4 regions of the Pseudomonas reactans genome follow, and region 4 is predicted to be linked to each of the others. Evidence: riboswitches for the same ligand, from Rfam matches in the RefSeq annotation. Region 4 holds a riboswitch; each other region holds the start of a gene.
The links. Region 4 has a riboswitch for cobalamin ahead of HX793_RS27780 (CbtB domain-containing protein). Riboswitches for the same ligand answer to the same signal wherever they lie in the genome.

Region 1 (4,306 bases), on a different contig from region 4:
GCGTGCCCGGCAGGCTGTCGGTGCCTTCGGCACTGTAGATCGAGCGACGCTTATCCGCGCCCATGGCCAGGGCCATGTGCGCCGGCCCCTTGGCAGGCTCGGCGACCATGCGCAACGAGCGAAAGGTCGTGTCCTTGGCGCGGGTGCGCAACGCGACCTCCCGTTGCGCTTTATCGCCGTTGCGCGCGATCTGGTCGAGCATGTAGGGCGGGATCAGGCAGAAAATCGGGTTACGGTCATGGCGATCACACATCGGCTGGCTCCTTGTCGGCAATGACTGTTTGAGGATAGTCCCCCGGGGTTAACGCGCATCATCAATTGTCATTAAGCTATGTTGCAGTCGTGTTTATCCAAGGAGGACTGACCGATGCCTGCACGTAAAACCAAAATCGACCTTTCATACCGCCCCCGGCTCGCTGACCTGCGCCCGTTGATCGCACCGAGCCCCACGCTGCTGGAGGCGCGTGCCGCGACACCCCGCGTCACCCCCGCCAAAGACTTGAAGGACCGACGCGGCTACGCCGAGGACTTTCTCGGCAACTTCGAGGTGCCCTGGCCCACGGTTGAAAAAGCCTTGTCGGGGGACGCACAAAAACGCCTGGACTACACGCACTTCTCGATCACGATGTCACGCGCCAAGCGACTTGCGCTGTATGTGGGCGTCAACATCGATGGTGGTCAGCACGTAGAGATCATTCGCAGCAACGACACCTGGGCCTATGACGGCCGCCTGCCCGTCGACGCGCAGGTGGGCGAAGCGCTGTATGCCAGCAATGGCCTGGATCGCGGCCACCTGGTCCGCCGACAAGACCCCAACTGGGGCGATGAGGCGCAAACCGCCAACCTCGATACCTTCCATTTCACCAACTGCTCGCCGCAGATGAGCGGGTTCAACCAGAAGACCTGGCTGGAACTCGAAGACTACATCCTCGACAACACCCAACGCTGGAAAGCCCGCGCCACGGTGTTCACCGGCCCGGTATTCGCCGACGACGACCGGGTGTACCGAGGCGTGCAGATTCCCAAGGCGTTCTGGAAAGTGGTCGCCTACCTCAGCGACAACGGCAAGCCTAGCGCGAGTGCCTACATGATTGACCAGAGCCGCGAACTGGGCCAACTCGACCTGGTGTTCGGCCAGCTCAGGACCTACCAGCGCAGCGTGATCCAGATCGAGCGCCTGACCGGTCTGCGCTTCGGCAACCTGGCCGACTACGACGGCTTCAGCAACGAAGAGCGCGCCACCGGCACGCGGATTGAAGCGCTGATACAGGGGCCTGAAGACATTCGTCTCTGACCGACGCTTCACATGTTGAACTGCGTCACACGCCAACCACGATGCGAAGCGAGCCGCTCTTGATCTGGCTTTTGATCTCAGGCGCCCCGTCAAACACGCTGGCCGAACGCAGGCTTGAATCCGTGGGTAACCCGGCAGGACGCCGGGTTAGCCGCGCTGGGCCAAGGATGGCCCATCGCGGCGGCCCACGGATTCAAGCCTGCGATCGGGCACACCGAGCCTAGGCGAGGTGCCGAGTGTTGGGGCGAAGCGTTTTTGGTTACTTTTTGCGCTCTTCAAAAAGTGACCCGCTGTAAGAGCGGAACCCATAGCCGCCATTACCTAAATAACGGATATGTACCCGGTCTGATCCAACATCCAGGCCAGCTGTCAGGCCGCCTTCGCAGGCAAGCCAGCTCCCACATTCTGAATCGCAGGAGTAACAGTAAGATTGCGGCCGACCGTCAAGCCGCCAGCGCCGTACCCAGCGAGGTGTGGATACTTGCGCCCTTTGGCCGCCCCCTCACTGCGCACTGATGTAATGAAACTGCGCCTGCGACTTCTCGACCGCCGCACGCACCAGGTCTTTCTGTGCGTCGGTGCCCGAGTAGTAAATCTGCAGGCCCTTCAAATCCTGCCCTTCGACGGCTTTGCCGATCACGGCAACATCAACCGGCGTGCCGGCCCCCATGATCAAAAAGAACACGTCGCCCAAGCGCTTGGTATTCAGCAATTCGCCCCTGAGGCTGGCAGCGTTTTGGTCGCCGGCCAGGGAAATCGCCAGGGTGTCGCCGAACATACCGCTTTTAGGGATGCTCATCGTGTGCAAGCGCAGTTTGTCTGAGTCGGCGGGCATCGACTTGACATAGGCGGTGGAGGCCTCGTCGAGAATCTGCTGTTCAGATTTACCCTGAGTGGCACAACCGGCCAGGGTGGCGATAAGGACGAGCGCGACAAATGATTTCACGGTGTATTCCTTGTGATAAAGCGATCCATGGGCTGAGCATCATAGGAGCCTGACCGCCAGAGAGCTACCGTTGACTTCACGCCCTCCCGTTCAACCGCGTGATCGACTACCATACCGCGCCGGTTCCCAAACGGGACTAATAGGGAATCCGAAGCGCGGCACACCCGCGCCAATCGGAACTGCCCCCGCAACTGTAGGTGCTGAGCCTGCTCCTTGATGCCACTGGACCTTGTCCGGGAAGGCCGGAGCCGGGCGACGACGCATCAGTCAGGAGACCTGCCGGCTCGAGCTCAACTACTAACCGGCGGGGTGTCCGGGAAGGACATTCTTGCCTGTCGCTACCACAGCGCTCGAGGGTGTATTTCCGAATGGCACGCACGCTTCACTCGGAGATAGCCCCATGCTGCCACGCGTTACCGCCCTGCTTACCGGTCTGGGCTTCTGTGCCCTGGCCCAAGCCGCACCCACCCACTACCCGCTGACCGTGGAAAACTGCGGCAGCACCCTAACCTTCCAGCAAGCCCCGGCCCGCAGCGTGACCATCGGCCAGGCCGCCACCGAGATGCTCTACGCCCTGGGCGTGGGCAATAAAGTGGTCGGCACCTCGCTGTGGTTCAACAGCGTACTGCCACAGTACAAAGCGCAGAACGACACCATCGAGCGCCTGGCCAACAATGAGCCAAGTTTTGAGGCCGTGATCGCCAAGCGCCCGCAACTGGTGGCCGCCGAGCTGGAATGGGTGGTCGGGCCGCAAGGCGTGGTCGGCACCCGCGAGCAATTCCATGAACTGAAGATTCCCACCTACCTGCTGCCCTCCGACTGCGAAGGCAAGGACAACCTGGTCGGCGCCGACGGCACGCGGCTGGAGCCGTTTCGCATCGAGACGATCTATAAAAGCATCAGCCAACTCGCCGAGATCTTCGACGTGCAGGCACGCGGCCAACAACTGAACGAAGAACTCAAGGCGCGCCTGGCCAAATCCGTCGCCACCGTGCAGAGCAAGGGCCTCAAGCAAGCCAGCGCCTTGGTGTGGTTCTCCAGTTCCGAGATGGCCAGTGACCCTTATGTGGCCGGCCACAAGGGCATTCCGGAGTTCATGCTGGAAACCCTCGGTTTGCATAATGTCGTGCAGTCCGACGAAGAGTGGCCCGCCGTCGGCTGGGAAACCCTCGCCAAGGCCAACCCGACCGTGCTGGTGATCGCGCGCATGGACCGCCGCCGCTACCCTGCCGACGATCATGAAAAGAAACTGGCCTTCCTGCGCAGCGACCCGGTCACCCGCAACATGGACGCGGTGAAAAACAACCGCATCATCATCCTCGACGCCCTGGCGCTGCAGGCCAGCATCCGCACGTTCGACGGCCTTGAACAACTGGCCACGGCCATCGACGGCTACGATCTAACCAAATGATACGCACCCTACTCGCCCTGGCCCTGCTATTAGCCGCCGTACTCGCGGGCGTGGCCATCGGCGAAACCGCCATCTCGCCGCAGGTGGTACTCCAAGTCCTCGCCAACAAACTGTGGGCGGCTGGCTACGTGCTCGACCCTATCGACGAAGGCGTGGTGTGGAACTACCGCCTCACCCGCGCCCTGGTCGCCGCTGCGTGCGGCGCCGGGCTGGCGACGTGCGGCGTGATCCTGCAATCGCTGTTGCGCAACCCGCTGGCCGATCCGTACCTGCTGGGCATCAGCGCCGGCGCCTCGACCGGCGCGGTGCTGGTGGCGTTGATCGGTGTGGGCGGCGGTTTGATCTCGTTGTCGGCGGGCGCGTTTGTCGGCGCCATGGCCGCGTTTGCGCTGGTGATCCTGCTCGCCCGCGCCAGCGGTTCGGTTAGTGGCACCGGCCAGATCATCCTGGCGGGCATTGCCGGCTCGCAATTGTTCAATGCGCTCACCGCGTTCCTGATCACCAAATCCGCCAGTTCCGAACAGGCGCGCGGCATCATGTTCTGGCTACTCGGTAACCTCAGTGGCGTGCGCTGGCCTTCGGTGTGGCTGGCGGTGCCGGTGGCGGTTGCAGGCTTGGCGGTGTGCCTGTGGCACCGTCGGGCGCTGGATGCGTT
Region 2 (4,306 bases), on a different contig from region 4:
CCTTGAGCTTCATGAACTCGTCGGAACGCTCGCCCAAGGCTTCGGCGGTGCGTACGCGTTCTTCTTCCACCAACTGTTGAATCTGCCCACGCAGCTGGCGGTCGCTGATGCGGATAAAACGCCAGGGCTGCATCAGGCCGACGCTGGGTGCCTGGTGCGCGGCCTGGAGCAGGCGGTGGAGCAATTCGGGGGCGACAGTGCCGCCGCTGAAGTGGCGCATGTCGCGGCGTTCGGCGATGGCGCGGTAGACGGCCTGACGGTCGGCCTCGGGAAAGGCGTTGTCGGTCATGGCCTCATCGCCGGCAAGCCGGCTCCTACAAGATCGGGCGCGAACAATGCGGCCACCGCCTGGGGATTCGAGGGGAAATAGAAGTGTACGTAGGACGCCGTCATCCGCCCCTGCCGATAAACCGCCTCGGCACCGCGCCCGCCATTCGGGCTCAGGCCACGGGCAATCGGCTGCCATTCGGTGGTGGTCAGCGAGTGGTGATAGGTATGGCCGCGCAGTGTGCCTTCGGGCAATTCGACATTTTGCAGCGCCAAGGCCGCGAGCTTCTTCTGCATTACCGCATCGCCTTGCAGCAAGCCGACCAGTTCGGCACGAGTGCCGTCGACATCGGTCAGCGAGTCCAGCAGGTAGAGCATGCCGCCGCATTCAGCGAGCAGCGGTTTGCCGGCGGCATGATGAGCGCGGATGGCGTCAAGCATCGGGGTATTTTCCGACAGCGCCTGGTGGTGCAGTTCCGGGTAACCACCGGGCAGGTAGAGGCTGTCGGCGTCCGGTAATTGGCGATCGTGGATCGGCGAGAAAAACTTCAGCTCAGCGCCCATTGCCCGCAACAGGTCAAGGCTGGCGCCGTAGGTGAACGCGAAGGCTTCGTCACGGGCCACGGCGATGCGCACGCCGTTGAGCAGTGGCTTGGCTTCGATCACTTCCGGTGCAGCAAAGGTCACTGGCGGCGGCAAGGCGACTTCACAACTGCTGCCCAGCGCTTGAGCGGCGGCATCCAGGCGTACATCGAGGTCATTCAGTTCGCTCGCCTGCACCAAACCCAGGTGACGGCTAGGCAGCTCGATACCGGTCTCGCGAGACAACGCGCCGTACCAGCGCAGGCCTTCGGTGAGGCTGCCCTCAAGCAATTGCGCATGGCGCAGGGTGCCGACGCGGTTGGCCAGCACGCCGGCGAACGGCAAGTCTGGCTGATAACGCGCCAGACCCAGGGCCAACGCGCCGAAGGTCTGGGCCATGGCGGTGCCGTCAATCACGCCCAAGACGGGCACGCCGAAGTGTCGCGCCAGGTCGGCGCTGGATGGCGTGCCGTCGAACAGGCCCATCACGCCTTCGATCAGGATCAGGTCCGCCTCCCCCGCCGCTTCCCACAGCAACCGGCGACTTTCCTGCTCACCCACCATCCACATGTCCAATTGATACACCGGCGCACCGCTGGCGCGCTCGTGGATCATCGGGTCGAGGAAATCCGGGCCGCATTTGAACACGCGCACCTTGCGCCCCAGGTTGCGATGTAAACGGGCCAGTGCGGCGGTGACGGTGGTTTTGCCCTGGCCGGACGCCGGTGCGGCGATCAAGACGGCCGGGCAATGACGGGGCTGATTCAAAGTTCGACGCCCTTCTGTGCCTTGATACCGGCCTGGAACGCGTGCTTGAGCATGCCCATTTCGGTGACGGTATCGCCCATTTCGATCAGTTCAGGCTTGGCGCCACGGCCGGTGACCACCACGTGTTGCATCGGCGGGCGGGCTTGCAGGTCGCTGAGCACTTGGTCCAGGTCGAGGTAGCCGTGCTTGAGGGCGATGTTCAGCTCATCCAGTACGACCAGGCCGATGGACGGGTCCTGCAGCAGCTCACGGGAAACCGCCCAGGCGGCTTCGGCGGCGGCGATGTCGCGCTGGCGGTCCTGGGTTTCCCAGGTGAAGCCTTCGCCCATGACATGAAAGCGCACTTGCTCGGGGAAACGGCGGAAGAACAACTCTTCACCGGTACTGTTACGCCCCTTGATGAACTGCACCACACCGCACTGCATGCCGTGACCCATGGCCCGGGCCAACATGCCAAACGCAGAGCTGCTCTTGCCTTTGCCGTTGCCGGTCAGCACCAGCAGCAGGCCGCACTCGTTCGGGGAATTGGCGATGCGTTCATCGATCACGGCTTTTTTGCGCAGCATGCGCGCCAGGTGGCGTTCGTCGCGGTCGGGGGAATCGGTCATGGCAGCTCTCCGTTGGGGCTGGACAAAAACGGCGGGCAGGAAAAAGAAAAAAACAGACAGCCAAGCATCGCCCACCGTGATGCTGTTGGATGTTGCAGGCCGGTCTCCGGGCTCATGAGTGGCGCGCGCTTTATAGACGCGCAGACCGACGCTGCGCCTTCCCATATCGCGAGCGATACAGTGGCAAAAGGCAGCGTCTTGACTCATTTACCGTTGCGGGGGCAGCGCCGGAATCGCGGCGGCACTGTGTACAAGTGCGCTCACTCACCGGCTTCCCTGTTTCACTCCGTCGACCCATGGGTCACAGAGCACCTGGAACAAGCGGCGAAGGGTAGTAGGTTGGGGGGCGAGCTGCAAGCTTCAAGCAGATAGCTGCAGGCAGGCATCACCCCCCTTGCAGCTTGAAGCTTGAAACTTGCCGCTGCTTCTTACGGATTCCGCGCCAGATTCCCCGGCAATACGCGCTTGGCGCTCAGGTAGGCATTCTGCCAATACGCCTTGGACAAGGTGTCCAACTTCACTGTACCGCCGGTTTGCGGTGCATGCACAAAGCGGCCTTCGCCGACGTAGATCCCCGCGTGGCTGACCTGTGAACCGCCGCCCGTGGCGAAGAACAGCAAGTCGCCGGTCTGCAGGTTCTGCTCGCTGACATCCTGCGCGCGCATCACGATCAGCTCACGGGTGGTACGCGGCAGGGAAATGCCAGCAGCGTCGCGGAAGACAAAACCGATCAGGCCACTGCAATCAAACCCGGAGTCCGGTGTGTTGCCGCCCCAACGATAAGGCGTGCCGACCAGGCCCAGCGCGCGGAAGAGTACATCTTCAGCCGCAGGCGAGAAATTCTGGGTGGAATAGTTGAACACCGGCTTGGGCTTAACCACTACAGGCGCGGGCGGTGGACGACTTGCGCAGGCGCTGAGCAGCGCGACGCAAAGAAGAAGGATCAGGCGGGCCGAGGTCGACATGGGCAGAACAATCCTGGTCTGGATGCGGCTTTCGCTGCCGAACGCTGAAAACCAGAACGCGCAAGCAAAGCTCGCGCGAACGGATTACAACAATGTCCAGGGATTCTAGCGCTTACACGTCAAACTTCAAGTATCACTTTAAGTTTACTTGCTAGCGGTAACCGTCGTCGGGGCCATGGCGAGTGCGCGCTTGGCTTCGATGAAGGTTTTGCTCCAGTAACTGTCACCCAGGTTATCGACCCGAACACCGCCACTGCGACGACTGCTGGAGTGGATAAACTGGTTATCGCCCAGGTAGATACCGGCATGGCTTACACGGCCGCGGCCCGCTGTACTGAAGAAAAGCAGATCACCGGGCTTGAGGTTGTTGCGCGCGACCAACGGTGCATCCACGTTGATCATTTCGCGGGTGGAGCGAGGCAGGTTCATACCCGCTTCTTCGCGAAACAGGTAGCCGATGAAGCCGCTGCAGTCGAAACCGGCTTCAGAGGTGCCGCCGAAACGGTAACGGGTACCGATCAGGGACATGCCGCGTTCGAGAATGCTGTCGGCCAGAACAGGAAGCTGGTAAGGCTTGCTACCGGAGAAATTGGCCAGTTCTTTTTCCGTTGCCAGCTCTTCTTCATAAACAGAAGCAGACTGTGCAGCAACGAATTTTGCCTGATTTTGAACCTGTGGTTTTTGCTGTTCTGCCACCTGTTGAGGGTGGGAGGCGCAACCAAACAACAGGGTAACGAGTGCGAGAGGCACGAGGGGTGCGAAGCGATTTAGCATGGGCACGACCGTGGCTGATATGTAAAGAAGACGAGACTATGCCCTCTATCACATCGATTTGCAAATTCAATCGTGATCTATGTGACTTCTTGTTTGGACTATGACATCTAAGCCCTTAACACCCTATATCTGCCTTTTGCGTAGCCAAACCGGCTCAAACGCAGGTTTTCTGGCGCCTGGAATCTGCCGAAAGCCGCGAAAACAGCGGGCTGACTACCAACCCAAGGTTTCTTTCAAGAAGGGAATCGTCAGCTTGCGTTGGGCCTGCAAGGAAGCCTGATCGAGCTGTTCAAGCAGGTCGAACAACGCGCTCATGCTGCGCGTGCCGCGAGTGAGAATAAA
Region 3 (4,306 bases), on a different contig from region 4:
ATCGCCATGGAGTTCGTCGAAGGCACACCGCTCAACACCTTGCTGGCAGCACAAACGGCCCGTGACCTCAGCCACAGCCTCGGCTGGATGCGCCAGTTGCTGTTGGCCCTGGAGTACGCGCACTCCAAGGGCGTGGTGCACCGCGATATCAAGCCGGCGAACCTGCTGATCACCGCCGACAACCACGTCAAGGTCACCGACTTCGGCGTCGCACGTCTGGACTCCTCCACGCTTACCCAGACCGGCTCGATGATCGGCACCCCCAGCTACATGTCGCCGGAACAGTTCTGCGGCGAGTTGATCGACGGTCGCTCCGACGTGTTTTCCGCCGGCATCGTGCTGTACCAATTGCTCACTGGCGAGCGACCGTTTTCCGGCTCGGCCACCATGGTCATGCAGCAGATTCTCAACCAGACGCCGGTGGCACCGTCGAGCTTGAACCTGGCCCTCGACCCGGCGTTGGACAGCGTGATCGTCCGCGCCCTGGCCAAGCGCCCGGCCGACCGCTATCCCTCGGCGCACGCCTTTCTGGATGACCTTGAAGCGCTGCTCGGCACCACCACCGGCAGTTGGATCAGCGCCGATATCGACGATGATCGCACCGTGCTGATGCGCCCCAACCAACCCTTGAGCAGCGGCGTGACAGCGTTGGCGACCGAAGCCGTGGAAACCCTCACACCCTGGAAGCTGGCCGTGATGCCTGAGCTGGAGTCGCTGCTGTCCCATCAGATTGGTCCGCTTGCGCGCTTTCTGGTACGCAAGAGCCTCAATGGCGCCGATGATTTTGAGGGCATCTGCGCCGCATTGTTGCCGCATATTCCGTCGGAGCGCGGCCGTGAGCAGTTCGCCAGCGCCAGCCAGTCGCTGTTCCAGCGCCTCAACCCGCCGACTGCTGCGCCCGAGGTCGTGACTGAACCCACCGCGATTGTCCCGAGCACCGAGGTGATCCCTGCGCCAGTCGACCCCGACTTCGCGCACATGGCCGAACGCCGCCTGGCGGTGCTGATCGGTCCCATCGCCCGTATCGTGGTCAGTCGCGCCTTGCGTGCAACTTCATTGCGCCAACCCTTTGTGCAACGGTTGGCCGAGTCTATCGAGAGCGAGGCCCAGCGCCTGGCGTTCCTCAACAGCTTCGAGCCCCTGCCATGACCGACTCCCCCCTCAGCGCCTGCGGGCCCCATCGTCTGGCCTGCGCGGTCGCCTATGGGGCCAGCGATGTCGGCACGGTACGCCAGAGCAACGAAGATAACTTTCTGGTGGAGCCCAGCCTCAGGTTGTTTGCCGTGGCTGACGGCATGGGCGGCCATGAAGCCGGCGCCCTGGCGAGTGCCGAAGCCTTGATTGGTTTGCGCCAGGCGCTCAACGCCGACCGTGTCGACCCACTGAACGACGACAGCGACCCGGACGCCACCTGGTCGGACCCGGACATGCAAGCTGCCAGCCGCCTGCACAACGCCATCGACCAGGTGAACCAGTGCGTCTACCAGCAAAACGTGGCACGGCAGATGAGCGAAGGCAGCGGCATGGGCACCACCCTCACGGGAGCATGGCGCCCGCATGCCGATGGGCCACTGTTGCTGTTCCACGTAGGCGACAGTCGTTTGTACCGCTACCGCGACGGTGAGTTGAGCCTGCTGACCCGCGACCAGACCTGGTATCAACAAGCCCTTGAGGCCGGCAAAGTCGACCGCTTGCCGGCACGCAACCTGCTGTTGCAAGCGATCGGCCCGGGACCACGGGTAGAACCGCAAGTACGCGTGCAACCCGTGCTGCCCAACGACCTGCTGATGTTGTGCAGTGACGGCCTGCACGGTTGCGTCCCGCACCAGGAAATGGCCCAGGTGCTGGCCGCTGCGGGCCGCGACACGCTGGACACAGCCTGCCAACAGCTGATCCACCTCACCCGCGAATACGCAGGGCGCGACAATGTCACCGTGCTGCTCGCCTGGTTCGACGGCTGAATCGTCTATGGCAGCTTGAACGCCTCGTCCACCGGCACGCGGTAGCCGGTGGCCAGGCGGTTGGTTTCGTTGGCCATGCCGACCACCGCCTGCAACTCGCCGAACATCTCGTCGGTCATCCCCGCCTTGCGCGCCGCCGCCGTGTGGGACGCAATGCAGTACGGGCAATTATTGGTCACGCTGACAGCCACATAGAGCAGCTCCTTGGTCAGTGGGTCCAATGCCCCCGGTGCCATGATTTCCTTGAGACTTTCCCAGGTTCGACGCAGGGTCGGCGGATGGGCGGCCAGGCATTTCCAGAAGTTGTTGACCTGATCGACCTGGCGTGTGCGCATGATGTCGTCATAGACCGCCCGCACTTCGGGGCTGGCATCGGCGTATTCGGTGAGGTGTTGAGTCATGGGATGTCCAACGCGGATGGAGAGTGTTCTGGAATACCGCGCCGCCGCCATTGCTGGCAAGTGAAGCCTGAGAATCCTGGATGACGGAGTTGACGAACGGTCATGCGAATGTTCAGATGCCGGCCTGTTTCAGGTGCCCCCTGCCGCCGTGCTTGGGGTGAAACGGGAAACCGGTACGCTCTTTTGAGCCAGTCCGGTGCTGCCCCCGCAACGGTATTCGCGTGACCCCTTCGACACACCACTGTGGCCTGCGCGCCATGGGAAGGTGAAGGGCTCCATACGCGAGAGCCCGGAGACCGGCCTGGAATTTCTGTTAGGCAAACTCCTGCGGTGGGCGGGCATGGGCCGGTATCGGCGTGTGCGCGATGCCTTCTCCTGCGTGCTTCTGCGAAGATACTTTCGAGAAGACTATGATTCGACGTTCCCTGATCCCTTTGTTCGGCTCGCTGTTCAGCCCCCTGTTGCTGGCCGACGACAATACCCTGGTGCTCAACCAGCAGATTGTCTCCGCTCCTTCCGTGGAATCCACCACCGTCGCCGCCATGGCCCAGTACGGCAGCAAAGTGGAGATCGTCACCCGCGAACAGATCGAACGCGCCGGCCCCGCCGCCGACGTGACGCGGGTGATGCAGATGTTCATCCCCGGCCTCTACGTGGCGCCGAAAAACGGCCCGTTCGACTACGGCACTTATTCCCTGCTGGGCGGGCGCAACGATGACACGTTGATCCTGCTCGACGGCGTGCGCCTGAACAACCGCCTGTATGGCGGCCTGTACCTCGATACGCTGCCGGCCAACGCTATCGAGCGCATCGAAGTGCTCAAGGGCGGCCAGAGCCTGTTGTTCGGCACCCAGGCGGTGTCGGGGGTCATCAACATCGTCACGCGCAGCCCGCAGACACGCGAGGCGTCCGGTGAAGTCAACCTGGGAGTCGATACCTTCGGCGGCACCACCGGCGATGCACGGGTCGAGAAGATCTTCGCCAACGGCTGGGGCGACCTCGGCCTGCTGGCGTATGTCAGCCGCAACGCCTCCGAGGGCTACCAGCCGTTTCGCAACAGCGACTACAGCGGCCGCGTCAGCGACAAAAAGCGCTCGTACGAAGTGACCACCTTCGGCACCAAGGCCATCCAGTCGTTTGGCGACGACTCGCGCCTGGAACTGTTCTACCAATATGCCGATGCCAACCTTGATTTCGCGCGGCCGGTGAACAACTACAAGACCACCAACGACCGCGTGCAACAGATCGCCACGGCCACTTTCGAACAGGCGATCAACGAGCGCCTGAGTTATTTCATCAAGGGCCATATCAACGACTGGGACACACGCTACACGCGGATCGATAACACCGCGAATGGCGGCCGTAATGTGCGCAATCACAATGACTACTGGGGCTTTACCGATTGGGGCGTACAAGCCGAGGGCAAGGCCGAGTTGCCAGGCGGCCATGTGCTGGTGGTAGGCAGCGACAACCAGTGGTTCAAGGGCCAGGACGATGTACTGGTGATCGACGACAACAAGGCCCAGGCCCACGCGCTTTATACGCAACTGCGACCGCAGATCGACGCATTGCCCAACTGGCACCCCAGCGTGGGCGTGCGGCATGAAGCCATGAGCGGCGGTGACAGTGCCACTGTCGGCATGCTCACCTCGCTCTACGATCTCAACGACCACTGGGCCCTGCGCGGCCAATACGGTACGGCCTACAAACTGCCCAACGCCGAGCAGTTGTTCGTCAACGAGCCAGGCGACGAAATCGGCAACCGCAATCTCAAGCCGGAGAAAAGCCGCAACGCCGAACTGGGGATCGACTACAAGGGGCTACTGGGCGAAGGTGACTTCAGCGCCAGCGTCACGCTGTTCAAACGCAAGATCACCGACCTGATCACGCTCGACGATGTGCAGTGGGTCAACGGCCAGGGCCAGATCCAGATGCGCGGCTTCG
Region 4 (4,306 bases):
GGTCAGCCTGATCGACGTGGTCGATGATGGCATTGCGGTGTTGAAGTTCGGCGGCGGTTGCCAAGGCTGCGGCCAGGCGGACGTGACCCTACGCGAAGGCATCGAGCGCACCCTGCTGGAGCGCATTCCAGAGCTCAAGGGTGTACGTGACGTGACCGACCACACGCAGAAAGAAAACGCCTACTACTGAGTAAGGCGTTCACTGCGAACAAAAAAAACGGCGCCCCGTGAGCGCCGTTTTTTTATGCCCGGGTTTCAGGGGCGGTAAAGATGGGCATGGCCCGCGCGATACAGCGACGATTCGCTGAAGCTGTCACTGGCCAACACTCGGCCCACCACAATCAATGCAGTGCGCCGAAAGCCCTTGGCCGCCACTTTCTCGGCAATATCACTCAAGGTGCCCATCGCCCAATCCTGATCCGGCCAGGTCGCCCGGTGCACCACAGCAATCGGGCAGTCCGCGCCGTAGTGCGGCAGCAGTTCAGCGACGATCTTTTCCAAGTGATTGACCCCCAGGTGAATCGCCATGGTGGTGCCATGCCGGGCCAGGCTGTCGAAATCCTCGCCGGCGGGCATGCTGGTTTTATCGGCGTAGCGGGTCAGGATCACGCTCTGGGCGATGTCTGGCAGGGTCAGCTCGGTTTCCAGCAAGGCTGCGCAGGCGGCCACGGCGGTGACGCCGGGAATGATCTGGAAGGGGATGCCCAACTCCCGCAGGTGGCGGATCTGTTCGCCGATGGCGCCATACAAGCTTGGATCGCCAGAATGGACGCGCGCCACATCCTGGCCTTTCGCGTGAGCTGTCCTGATCAGATCGATGATCTGCTCCAGGTGCAATTCGGCGCTGTTGACTAGCGTTTCTGCCGAATGACCTTCCAAAACTGCCGTGGGGACCAATGAGCCTGCATAGATGATCACCGGGCAGCTGCGGATCAGCCGTTGGCCTTTGACGGTGATCAGTTCCGGGTCGCCGGGACCTGCGCCGATGAAGTAGACGGTCATGGTGGTTCCTGTCGAAAAGCGGGCGAGCATGAATGTTGCTCATGATCGGGGAGGGCGATTATCGGGATTTTAGTCGGCGCAAGCCAATGCAAAAGTGGCCTGGGCGGTTTTTTTGCGGGTAATCAGCAGGCGCGGAGGGCTGCCTGTGAGGCGTTCGGCAAGGGCCAGCGCGGCGCTTTCGGCGATGCCATAGCAGCCGGTATGGGCAAAAGCGATATCGGATTTATGGCTCAGGCGGTGTTCAAATACCGCCAATTGTTCAGCGCTGAAACACTGCAATGGCAGGTTCAGCGTCTGCGCCAGTGCCAGTAATCCCGGTTCATTCTGTTTGTGATCGATACTGGCCAGCGCAGCAATCCAGTGGCGTTCAATACCGCCCTCGGCGAGGGCGGCATCAAACAGCGCCAGCAAGGTCTGAACATCACAGCCCCGCTGGCATCCCAGGCCGACCACCAGGGTCATGCCGAGTATTGGTCGTCACGGTTGCGGCGGAACAGCCACGCGCTGATCAGGCCCAGGGCCAGCCAGAAGGCGACATTGGTCAACTGCGAAGCGATCTTGAACTGTGCCTCCAAAGCCTCCGGGGCCAGCATCGAATGCACTTCCGGTTGCGGCGCGCCGATCACGTGCGGTACGGCGAGGATCGCCACGCCCAGCACTTTCAGCAGCCAGTTGCGACCAAACACGATCAAGGCGATGCCGGCAGCGGTAGACGCTGCGGTGCCTATCCACCAGGTCTGACGCAGCGCCAGGTCGGCGGCAGCAGTGCCCGGCAGCTCAGGCGGCAGGCCCATCGTCGGTGCCAGTACGAAGGTTGCGTAACCGGCCAAGCCCCACAGCAGGCCTTGGGCGGTGCGGGTTGGCGCGCGCAGCGTGTAGAGACCGGCCAGCATCAGCGCAAAACCGACGGCGACCACCAGGTTACCGCCCGTGGTGGACAACACGCGCTGCCAGCCGTCCTCCGGCTCCCAGGCTTCGGCGTCATGGGTGTGGGCGGCAGCACCTTCGGCGTGCTCGTGGGCCATTTCGGTGGCGGCCGGGGCTTTTTCAAAGGTTTCCGCCTGCAGAATCAGCGGGGCGACCCAAAAGCTTTGCAGCAGAGTCAGCAGCAGGGCGGCCAACAGGCCGGTGAAACCTGCGGTTTGCGCGATACGCTTGATCATGTCGGCAGGTCTCAGTGGCACGGGAACGCGGCGCTGTGGCGGGTGTCGTGGGCAGCGTTGTGTACGGCCTCGATGTGCGAGAAACCGGCGAAATACACCAGGCACGCGCCGAGGATCGACGCGCCGATGGCGGCGGTCAGGCGTTGACTCAGGGTGGAGGTGCTGCTGGCGGAGTGCGAGGTGCTGCTGATGATCGACATGGCGCGTCCCTTTCAGGTGTCAGGGTGAAACGAGCGCATGAAAACCCCGCGAGCCGGGCACGCAGGGTTTGAACAGCGCCCGCCCACCGCGGGTTTGTTATCTGAATTTTTCGGGCCGGTCTCCGGGCTTGCGAGGGGGCTCTTGGAGGAGCCCTGAAAGCATCGCCTTCCCATGCAATTGCACAGTGGCTGTGACACTTCGCTCGCTTACCGTTGCGGGGGCAGCACCGGACTGGTCATATCGCTATGACGCACCGGTTTCCCGTTTCACCCTGTGAAGGGCACCCGAAACAAGACGTGTAGGAAAACATGGACGAGTAATGCGCGTCAAATACATGAGGTCAATGAGTCAAGTATTGTATGCCTCGTCCTTCCAGGAGGTCAGACAGTTTTACTCCTGAATGGGTAATTAACCCGCTTGGAACTGTTTTTAATCATATAGTCGAGGTTGGTGACGTCATAGCGTTCATCATCCTTGCCTGCGAACCCGAGGAAGCCGACACCAATATCCAATTGCTTAAGAAGTTCTGGACGTGCGAGTAACTCTCGGGCAACTTTTTTTGCCAGTTCGGGAATGTCACTGTCTTCGGCTTTTCTCAGTTCGTTGTAGTTGACATAACCATTACCTGTGGTGTCGTAAGTGGTATGAAAATCCTTGGCTAACTGTATCAGCTTGCGGTCACTCACCTGTGAAATCTCTCCCGCTTCTACGGCAACTGAGTCCAAATTAATTTGTCCGTCTTCGATGCCACCAGGGGGCTGGAGGTCGAGGTGTTTATAAAGATCAGGGCGTGCCAGAAACTCCTTCATCGTCTCTATTTGTTCTTGGGTAGCAGGTTCGCCGTTCTCTTGTGTGCCTTTTGCCATTCGATCGGCAGTATGGAGCGTGAAAAATTCGTTTCCCCAGGGATCAAGTGCAGGGGCCAATTCCAGTATTTTTTTCGTCAACGCTTGATCACTCAACGACTCAAGAGGGCGCGAGGTTGAAGTCAGGGAGGTTTCATTCAGTTGTGCGGGCTGCGGGGTGGCGTCGGTGCGCGTAGAGGCGATAGTAGACATGAGTTGATCTCAGTTGTGGTGTCTTAAATAGTCGTACGTCTAGGAGAAATCACGTTCATGGCTTCTTAACTAGACAGAATGTTTGTGTTGCCCTCCCTAGGTGGCGCAAGTCGTTTAATTGTTCCATGAACAGGGTTGATAAGTTTTTGCAAAGTAATACGTCATGTATTCGCGTCAATATGATCAGGCCTGCAATGTCGGCAGGCAGTGCGCTTGTTGATTCTTCCATAAAGCCCACTGACATTGACCATCCTGTCTGCACTGCGTAGCCTTGCACCCTCGAGGTTCTTCAGCCCCAGGCCGAAGCTAAGAAGGGAACGCGGTCCAAGCCGCGGCTGCCCCCGCAACTGTAAAGGGTTCAGCTGACTGCCACGCCACTGCCGAAAGGCGGGAAGGCGCAGCCAGCGCCGGTCGCAAGACCCGCAAGCCCCAAGCCAGGAGACCTGCCTCGCAACCGATTTTCTACTTCAACCGGGCGGGGTGATCCGGTGACGAAATCCGCTGCTGCGCACCGTCGCAGGGCCTATCGTCCCGTATGCCCGCCCCCAAGGGCATCCGATGAAAACACTGGCCAAACTCCCCGTCACCATCGTCACCGGCTTCCTCGGCTCGGGCAAAACCACCTTGCTGCGCCACATGCTCGACAACGCTCAGGGCCGTCGCATTGCCGTGATCGTCAACGAATTCGGCGAGCTGGGTATCGACGGTGAAATCCTCAAGCAGTGCTCCATCGGCTGCACCGAAGAAGAAGCCAACGGCCGCGTCTACGAGCTGGCCAACGGCTGCCTGTGCTGCACCGTGCAGGAAGAGTTCTTCCCGGTGATGCGCGAATTGGTGGCCCGCCGCGGCGACCTCGACCACATTCTCATCGAAACCTCCGGC

Region 1: another riboswitch for cobalamin. It lies ahead of HX793_RS11540 (ABC transporter substrate-binding protein); the one in region 4 lies ahead of HX793_RS27780 (CbtB domain-containing protein).
Region 2: another riboswitch for cobalamin. It lies ahead of cobO (cob(I)yrinic acid a,c-diamide adenosyltransferase); the one in region 4 lies ahead of HX793_RS27780 (CbtB domain-containing protein).
Region 3: another riboswitch for cobalamin. It lies ahead of HX793_RS14620 (TonB-dependent receptor plug domain-containing protein); the one in region 4 lies ahead of HX793_RS27780 (CbtB domain-containing protein).

Annotation. Positions count from the first base shown of each region.
Region 1 is NZ_JACAQP010000008.1:79,485-83,790, reverse strand. It holds gene HX793_RS11555 (M4 family metallopeptidase) at 1-253, opposite strand, end outside; gene HX793_RS11550 (DNA/RNA non-specific endonuclease) at 368-1,294, shown strand; gene HX793_RS11545 (hypothetical protein) at 1,797-2,240, opposite strand; cobalamin riboswitch at 2,344-2,538, shown strand; gene HX793_RS11540 (ABC transporter substrate-binding protein) at 2,641-3,651, shown strand; gene HX793_RS11535 (FecCD family ABC transporter permease) at 3,648-4,306, shown strand, end outside.
Region 2 is NZ_JACAQP010000015.1:59,909-64,214, forward strand. It holds gene bluB (5,6-dimethylbenzimidazole synthase) at 1-289, opposite strand, end outside; gene HX793_RS18180 (cobyrinic acid a,c-diamide synthase CobB) at 286-1,617, opposite strand; gene cobO (cob(I)yrinic acid a,c-diamide adenosyltransferase) at 1,614-2,225, opposite strand; cobalamin riboswitch at 2,306-2,556, opposite strand; gene HX793_RS18190 (C40 family peptidase) at 2,654-3,190, opposite strand; gene HX793_RS18195 (C40 family peptidase) at 3,335-3,964, opposite strand; gene hda (DnaA regulatory inactivator Hda) at 4,178-4,306, opposite strand, start outside.
Region 3 is NZ_JACAQP010000011.1:138,367-142,672, forward strand. It holds gene HX793_RS14605 (serine/threonine-protein kinase) at 1-1,149, shown strand, start outside; gene HX793_RS14610 (PP2C family protein-serine/threonine phosphatase) at 1,146-1,961, shown strand; gene HX793_RS14615 (carboxymuconolactone decarboxylase family protein) at 1,967-2,362, opposite strand; cobalamin riboswitch at 2,477-2,681, shown strand; gene HX793_RS14620 (TonB-dependent receptor plug domain-containing protein) at 2,773-4,306, shown strand, end outside.
Region 4 is NZ_JACAQP010000041.1:601-4,906, forward strand. It holds gene nfuA (Fe-S biogenesis protein NfuA) at 1-190, shown strand, start outside; gene cobM (precorrin-4 C(11)-methyltransferase) at 256-1,002, opposite strand; gene HX793_RS27770 (cobalamin biosynthesis protein) at 1,072-1,464, opposite strand; gene HX793_RS27775 (CbtA family protein) at 1,461-2,165, opposite strand; gene HX793_RS27780 (CbtB domain-containing protein) at 2,177-2,365, opposite strand; cobalamin riboswitch at 2,462-2,669, opposite strand; gene HX793_RS27785 (hypothetical protein) at 2,747-3,424, opposite strand; cobalamin riboswitch at 3,690-3,889, shown strand; gene cobW (cobalamin biosynthesis protein CobW) at 3,983-4,306, shown strand, end outside.